DNA from 2 places in the Vogesella perlucida genome. Region 1 is predicted to be linked to the other one. Evidence: predicted binding sites of a transcription regulator. Region 1 holds the regulator's gene; the other holds the start of a gene.
What was found. Region 1 encodes sigma-54, which starts transcription at its own class of promoters, with help from an activator protein. Its sites were predicted from a motif close to CTGGCACGCTTCATGCTT; they were not measured.
Positions count from the first base shown of each region.

Region 2: nirB (nitrite reductase large subunit NirB) is a predicted target of sigma-54. The motif match lies at 2,502-2,519, and genes of this name have one in related genera.

Region 1 covers NZ_CEETRO010000011.1:66,526-70,737, forward strand. The annotation lists gene lptC (LPS export ABC transporter periplasmic protein LptC) at 1-313, shown strand, start outside; gene lptA (lipopolysaccharide transport periplasmic protein LptA) at 303-803, shown strand; gene lptB (LPS export ABC transporter ATP-binding protein) at 800-1,528, shown strand; gene ACZ9XP_RS15295 (RNA polymerase factor sigma-54) at 1,534-2,937, shown strand; gene hpf (ribosome hibernation-promoting factor, HPF/YfiA family) at 2,997-3,317, shown strand; gene ptsN (PTS IIA-like nitrogen regulatory protein PtsN) at 3,656-4,114, shown strand; gene hprK (HPr(Ser) kinase/phosphatase) at 4,107-4,212, shown strand, end outside.
Region 2 covers NZ_CEETRO010000002.1:429,337-433,548, reverse strand. The annotation lists gene nirB (nitrite reductase large subunit NirB) at 1-2,345, opposite strand, end outside; gene ACZ9XP_RS04400 (ABC transporter ATP-binding protein) at 2,698-3,489, opposite strand; gene ntrB (nitrate ABC transporter permease) at 3,491-4,212, opposite strand, start outside.

The DNA.
Region 1 (4,212 bases):
TGTAAAGCAATACCGCAACGGCCAGCTGGACTACACCCTGCGTGCCGACCAGGGCCGCTACGCCCGCAGTACCGGTATCGGGCTGTTTGAAGGCCACGTCGACATGCTGCGCCAGCCCATGGGCCAGCAAGCCGCCATTCATCTGCAAACCCCCTCGCTACGGGTAAACAGCCAGAGTGGCATTCTCAGCAACCAGGCCCCGGTGACCATTGACGATGGCCAGTCGCGTATCAACGCTATCGGCTTCTATTACAATCACCCCGCGGGGCAGCTGAAACTGCTATCTCGAGTAAGGATTTCCTATGCGCCATAGCCTGATGCTTGCGCTGGCACTCGGTACCGTCTGCACCCCTGCATTCGCCGAAAAAGCCGACAGCAGCAAACCTATCGAAGTGAATGCCGACAGCGCATCGCTGGACCAAAAACAGGGTATCAACGTGTTTGAGGGCAATGTCATCATCACCCAGGGTACCCTGAGCCTGCGCGCACAAAAAACCGTTGCCACGCAAGACGCCAACCGCCGCCAGAAGCTGCAAGCCACCGGCAGCCCGGTGTACTTCCGCCAGAAACTGGACGGCCAGGCTGAATACATAGACGGTCAGGCCAGCCGTGTAGATTACGACTCGGCCAGCAATACCGTGGTACTGAGCGGCAAAGCGCAAGTCAAGCGCGGTAAAGACGTGGTCACCGGCGAACAGATCACCTACAACACCGCCACCGAGATTTACCAGGTGAAAGGCCAGGGCGGCAGCAACACCTCCGGCCGCGTCACCATCATCCTTCAGCCGCAGGAAAAACCATGAGCCAAAGCCGGCTGAGCATCCAGCACCTGAAAAAAACCTTCAAGAAGCGGACCGTCGTACGGGATGTTTCCATGGATATCGCCAGTGGCGAGGTCATCGGCTTGCTCGGCCCGAACGGTGCCGGCAAGACCACCAGCTTTTACATGGTGGTCGGGCTGGTCGCTGCCGAAGCCGGTGAAATCACGCTCAATGGTGAAGTCATCACCCACTTGCCCATCCACAAACGTGCACGGCTAGGCTTGGGTTATCTGCCACAAGAGGCGTCCATCTTCCGCAAGATGACGGTAGAGGAAAACATCCAGGCGGTACTGGAAGTGGCCGGTCTGTCCGGTGAGGTGCTGGATAATGAGCTGCAATTGCTGCTGGATGACCTGAACATCGGCCACCTGCGCGAAACCAACGCCATGGCCCTGTCTGGCGGTGAGCGGCGCCGTGTGGAAATTGCCCGCGTGCTGGCCACCAAACCGCGCTTCATTCTGCTGGACGAGCCCTTTGCCGGTGTGGATCCGATTGCCGTGATCGACATCCAGAAAATCATCTCGTTCCTGAAAGAGCGCGGTATCGGGGTGCTGATTACCGACCACAATGTGCGCGAAACGCTGCGCATCTGCGACCGTGCCTACATTATTTCCGAAGGCCGCGTGCTGGCCTCCGGCTTGCCAGACGAACTGGTCAATAACGAACAGGTTCGCCAGGTTTACCTGGGCGAGCATTTCCACCTGTAAGCGAAATGAAACAGACCCTCCAGCTCAAAGTCAGCCAGCAGCTTACCCTGACCCCGCAACTGCAGCAGTCCATCAAACTGCTGCAAATGTCCACACTGGACTTGTCCAGCGAACTGGAGCGCTACCTGCTGGAAAACCCGCTACTGGAGCGCAGCGACGGTAGCGATAGCCCGCCAGCAGAAGGTGATGCGCCCGTTACCCAGGAAAGCAGCAACGACACCGCCGAAGACCGCCAGCAAGACAGCATGGAGCTCACGGACTGGGGTAGTGGAGGCGGAGGCGGCAGCCACGATGGCGACGACGAATTCGACCCCATTCTCAATGCCCCCTGCCGCCCCACCCTGCGCGAACACCTCACGGCACAGATGCGGGAAACCCAGCTGGGCCGCCGCGATAGTGCCCTGCTGGCTTTGCTGATAGACGAGCTGGACGACGATGGCTACCTGCAAACACCGCTGGAAGAGGTAGCGGCCGAACTGCCGCTGGAGCTGGATGTCGAAACCGAAGAGCTGGAAACCCTGCGCAAGCTCATGATGCAATTTGAGCCCATGGGCATAGGCAGCCGCGACCTGGGAGAGTTTCTGGCGTTACAGCTAGCCAACCTGCCCGCGCACACCCCATCGCTCCCCCTGGCCCGCAAGCTGGCAGGAGAACACCTGGCGCTGCTGGGTAGCCGTGACTACACCCGGCTGAAGAAAATCCTGGGTGTGGGCGAAGCCGAATTACGCGCCGCGCATAGTCTTATTGCCACGCTGCGCCCCAGGCCCACCAGTGGTTTTGACCAGGGCGAGACACATTATGTCGCGCCGGATATCCATGTCGTGCGGCGCGGCGGGCGCTGGGTTGCCCAGCTCAATCGCGGCTCGCTACCAAAACTTCAAGTAAATCAGCTGTATGCAAACATGCTGCAGCAACGGGACAACAGCCACAACCTTTCGGGCCAACTGCAAGAGGCCAGATGGCTGGTAAAAAACATTCAGCAACGGTTTGACACCATCCTGAAAGTGTCGGAATCTATAGTTGAAAGGCAGCAAGCGTTCTTTGAACACGGTGAAGTGGCCATGCGCCCGCTGATATTGCGAGACATCGCAGACGAGCTGGGTTTGCATGAATCCACCATTTCCAGAGTTACGACCCAGAAGTATCTGCTATGCAGCAGGGGCTTGTTCGAGCTGAAATATTTCTTTGGTAATGCCCTGGAAACGGATAGTGGCGGCGAGTGCTCTGCCACAGCTATCAAGGCGCTGATACGCCAGATCATTGATGGCGAAGATGGCAAAAAACCGCTATCGGACAGCGCCATCGCCGACAAGCTCACGGCACAGGGTATTCAGGTTGCCAGACGTACGGTAGCCAAGTATCGTGAAGCTATGCAGATTCCGCCAGTTAGCCTTCGCAAGGCCTTATAGAAGTGCCAAAACACCGGTGCGGCCAGCCCGACCGCACTGTTAACAGAAGGAGTCAGGGTATGAACCTCAAAATTACCGGTCTACACCTCGAAGTTACCCCATCGATTCGCGAATACATCGAGAGCAAACTAGAACGCATCACCCGCCACGTAGATAATGTCATTGGCGTTAACGTGACGCTGTCGGTTGATAAACTGGTACAAAAAGCGGAGGTCAACGTTCATCTGGCAGGCAAAGATATTCATGTCGAATCGGAAGAAGCCGACATGTACGCTGCCATCGACACACTGATGGATAAACTGGACCGTCAGGTATTGAAGTTCAAGGAAAAACAGGGTGAACACCGGGTTAACGCCCAACAGGTCAACGCCACCCTGTAAGGCACATTGATGCACAACACGGGAGCCACCAGGCTCCCGTTTTTGTTTTCCTGCCGCAGCCAGACTATTTTTTGCCTGTCACACCGATTTCAATGCAGCACCATGCGCCAAACAGGGCAAAATGCGCATGCCCACATTTGGCCCCGAACCAAACTGTGCCACGCACCAGAATAGCCGGCTTGCCAATACAGGCAGTACCCGCAGCCTGCCTCTGTACGAGCGGATATCCGGCGTTGGCCAGCGGCACTTATCCGGCCCAGGCAGGTCTTATCCTGCCCTATTGCAAACAGCCGACTCGGCGTAGAATGGCCGACGGTTTTTTCCGGCAAATGTAAATCATGAGCTTGATTGGCAAGATTCTTCCGCAGCAAAACGTGCTGGCGGATGTAGACGTATCCAGCAAGAAGCGCCTGTTCGAACAGGTAGGCCTGATGGTTGAAAACAGCCATGGCATTGCCCGCAGTGACATCTTTGACAGCCTGTTTGCCCGCGAAAAGCTGGGCTCAACCGGGCTGGGTCAGGGTGTAGCCATACCGCATGGCCGGGTAAAAGGCCTGAAAGAGGCCACCGGCGTGTTTATCCGCCTGGCCAGCCCGATACCGTTCGACTCGCCCGACGGCAAGCCGGTTAACCTGCTGTTTGTCCTGCTGGTGCCTGAGCAGGCTACCGACCTGCACCTGCAGGTGCTATCCGAGCTGGCCCAGCTGTTCTCCAGCCGTAGCCTGCGTGAAAAAATGGCCAGTTGCGACGCTGTAACCCTGTACGAGTTACTCACCGGAAACGCCCCCCATGCCTAATATCAGTGTGCGCCGCCTGTATCAGGACAACCAGCACAAGCTGAGCCTGAGCTGGGTGGCCAGCCGCGCCGGTTCTGACAACCTGATTTCCAATGAAG
Region 2 (4,212 bases), on a different contig from region 1:
TTCAGCCGTGCGTACAGCTCGCTGCGGCCAACTGCATCGTCCAGCACGCGCTGCTTGATGTAGTCCATGCCCACCCGCTGCAAGAAGTGCACCGTGCGCTCCAGGTAGAACGCCTCCTCGCGGTACAGCTGCAGGAAGGCGCCGCTGTACTGCATGACCTCGTCGTGCGTTTTCACCTTGCAGAAGAACTCCGCCACCTCGGTCTTGATGCCGCCGTTACCGCCGATGTAGAGCTCCCAGCCGGAATCCACGCCGATGATGCCCACGTCCTTGATGCCGGATTCGGCGCAGTTGCGCGGGCAGCCGGATACCGCCAGCTTTACCTTGGCCGGGCTCCACATACCGAACAGGTCTTTTTCCAGGTCGATGCCCATCTGCGTGGAGTCCTGGGTGCCAAAACGGCAGAACTCGCTGCCGACACAGGTTTTCACCGTGCGCAGGCTTTTGCCGTAGGCGTGACCGGACGGCATGTCCAGCTCGCGCCATACCGCTGGCAGGTCTTCTTTTTTGACGCCCAGCAAGTCGATACGCTGGCCGCCGGTCACCTTCACCATCGGGATGGCGTATTTGTCGGCTACGTCGGCAATACGCCGCAGCTCGGCCGGGTTGGTCACCCCGCCCCACATGCGCGGGATCACCGAATAGGTGCCGTCTTTCTGGATATTGGCGTGCACGCGTTCGTTGATGAAGCGCGCTTGCGGGTCGTCCGTGGCTTCGCCCGGCCAGGTGGAAATCAGGTAGTAGTTCACCGCCGGGCGGCAGCTGGCGCAGCCATCGGGGCTACGCCAGCCCAACACACGAAAGGTGTCGGCCAGGCTGGTCAGATGCTGTTCGCGGATGGCGGCCCGCAGCTGGCCGTGGGTCATGTCGCTACAGCCGCAGACCGGCTTTTCCGACTTGGGCTTCACATCGGCCGCACCGCCCACACAGCTGATCAATATCTGCTCCACCAGCCCGCTGCACGAGCCGCAGGAGCTGGCGGCCTTGGTGTGCTTCTTGATGTCATCCACGGTAAACAGCCCTTTTTCCTGGATGGCCTTGACGATAGTGCCCTTGCACACACCGTTGCAGCCGCACACCTCGGCCTCGTCCGGCAGGCCGGCCGCGCGGTTCTGCCCCTGGTGGCCGGTATCGCCCACCGCGCCCTCGCCCAGCATCAGCTGATCGCGGATGGCGTGCACCGACTGCTGCTCGCGAATCAGGCGGAAATACCAGGCGCCGTCGGCGGTATCGCCAAACAGGCAGGCACCCACCAGTTTGTCGTCTTTGATGACCAGCCGTTTGTAGATGCCGGCCATCGGGTCGGACAGCGTAATGTCCTCGCAGCCGTCACCGCCCATAAAATCACCAGCAGAAAACACATCCATGCCGGTGACCTTGAGCTTGGTACTGGTGGCGGCAGGGACATAACGGGCAATGCCCAGGCTGGCCAGATGGTTGGCCGCCACCTTGGCCATGTCGAACAGTGGCGCCACCAGGCCGTAGCTGACGCCACGGTGGCTCACGCACTCGCCCACGGCATAGACGCGCGGGTCGAAGGTTTGCAAGTGGTCGTTTACCACCACGCCACGGTTGCAGTGCAGGCCGCTGGCCTGCGCCAGAGCGTCGTTGGGGCGAATGCCCACGGCCATCACCACCAGCTGCGCCGGTACGCTCTCGCCATCCTTGAACTGCACCCCGGCCACGCGGCCATCGGCCCCGGCCACCAGCGCGGCGGTTTGCTTTTGCAGCAAAAAGCGCAGGCCCTTGGCCGCCAGGCTTTGCTGCAGCAAGTTGGCCGCGGTGCGGTCCAGCTGTCGCTCCAGCAGCCATTCGCCCAGGTGCACTACCGTCACCTGCATGCCGCGCGCCAGCAGGCCGTTTGCCGCCTCCAGCCCCAGCAGGCCGCCACCGATGACCACCGCGTGGCGATGGTTGGCCGCCGCATCAATCATGGTTTGCACGTCGGCAATATCACGAAACGTCACCACGCCGGGCAGGTCGTTGCCCGGCACCGGCAAGATAAACGGGCTGGAGCCGGTGGCCAGCAGCAGCCGGTCATAGGGCACGCTGCGGCCGTCGGCGGTGTGTACCAGGCGGCGGCCACGGTCCAGCGCCACCACCGGCTGGCCCAGGTGCAGGGTAATGCCGTGTGCGGCGTACCAGCTCTCCTCGTTCAGCATGATATCGGGCAGGGTTTGTTCGCCGGCCAGCACCGGCGACAGCATGATGCGGTTGTAGTTGGCGTGCGGCTCGGCACCGAATACGGTGATGTCGTAGGCGTCCGGCGCCAGCGCCAGCAGCGCCTCCAGCGTGCGCACACCTGCCATGCCGTTGCCCACCATGACCAGTTTGGGTTTGTTCATTGCCTTGCGTCCTTTCCAGCCGGCTGCGCCACCGCGGCGTTGCTGCGGCACGGCCAAAAAAAAAGCCCGCTACCGTGGGCACCCCCACGGTAGCGGACTTCCTTGTCCCGCTCTTGCGCCGCCATTGGCGCAAGAGACCTTTGCGTATTCTGGCTAGAGCAACTGCCGTGCCAGCCTGGCAGTACTGTTTCAGCCGCTTTTGCGGCCAACCCTGCCTAGCCCTGGTGCAGCGCCGCACCAGTTTGCTGCATGCCGGCCTGTTTGCCCCGAGGCAGCGCAGCCAGACACGCCCATGAAAAAACCGGGCACGGGGCCCGGTATCAACGCGCTTGGCGGGACAAACTGTTTTCGGTTAAGCCGCTTCCCGCTTGTGCTTCTGGTACAGAAAGTCCAGCACCGCGCTGCGGCAGGCGTGGTAGGCCGGGTCGCTGGCCAGTGCCAGGCGGCTGCGCGGGCGTGGCAGGTCTACCGACAATATCTCGCCAACAGTAGCCGCTGGACCGTTGGTCATCATTACGATGCGGTCGGACAACAGCACGGCTTCGTCCACGTCGTGCGTCACCATCACCACCGTGCTGCCGGTTTTTTCCACGATCTTGACCATCTCGTCCTGCAGGTTGGCGCGGGTCAGTGCGTCCAGCGCGCCAAATGGCTCGTCCATCAGCAGCACTTTGGGCTCCATGGCCAGCGCACGGGCAATGCCCACGCGCTGCTTCATGCCGCCCGATATCTCGTGCGGGTGCTTGTCGCGGGCGTGCTGCAGGCCCACCAGCGCCAGCGCCTCTTCGGTACGGGCGGCCAGCTGCGCCTTGCTCTCCTTGGCACCAAACACGCGCTCTACCGCCAGCAGGATATTGCCGTAGCAAGTAAGCCACGGCAGCAGGCTGTGGTTCTGGAACACCACGGCGCGCTCTGGGCCGGGCCCGTCGATCTCGCGGCCATTGCACAGCGCTATGCCATCGCTGGGGTCCAACAGGCCGGCGATGATGTTCAGCACGGTGGATTTACCACAGCCGGAGTGGCCGATCAGCGATACGAACTCGCCCTGGCGGATGGTCAGGTTCACGTCCTGCAGTGCCACGAAGCGGCCTTTTTTGGTATCGAAATGCTTGCGGATGTTTTCCAGCTCGACAAAGCGGTCCATATCAGTTCTCCTGCCCGAAGCTGGCCTTGCGCGCCAGCCATACCAGGGCTTGTTCCAGCAGCAAACCCACCAGCCCCACCACGAAGATGGCGATCAGGATGTGCTCCACGTTCAGATTGTTCCATTCGTCCCATACCCAGAAGCCCAGGCCCACGCCGCCGGTGAGCATCTCGGCGGCCACAATCACCAGCCAGGCCGTGCCCACCGCCAGACGCACACCGGTCAGCATGTGCGGCAACGTGGCCGGCAGCAGGATGACGGTAAACACCTTCCACTCTGATAGCCGCAGCACGCGCGCCACGTTCAGGTAGTCCTGCGGTACGGCACGCACACCGGCAGCGGTGTTGAGGATCATCGGCCAGATGCTGGAAATAAAGATGACCCAGATCGACGCCGGGCTGGCGGCCTTGAACACCAACAGGCCAATAGGCAGCCAGGCCAGCGGGCTCACCGGGCGCAGCAGGCTGATCACCGGTGCCGTCATGCGCGCCAGAAAATCAAAGCGCCCGATCAGGAAGCCCAGCGGAATACCCACCAGCGCCGCCATGCCAAAGCCCATGCCGACGCGCCCCAGCGACATCAGGATGTTCCAGCCTATGCCCTGGTCGTTGGGGCCGTTCTGGTAGAAGGGATCGGCAAACAGCTCGCGCGCCGACGCCCAGGTACTGACCGGGCCGGGCAGGCTGCCGCGGCTCAGCTGCGACACCAGCGTCCACAACAGCA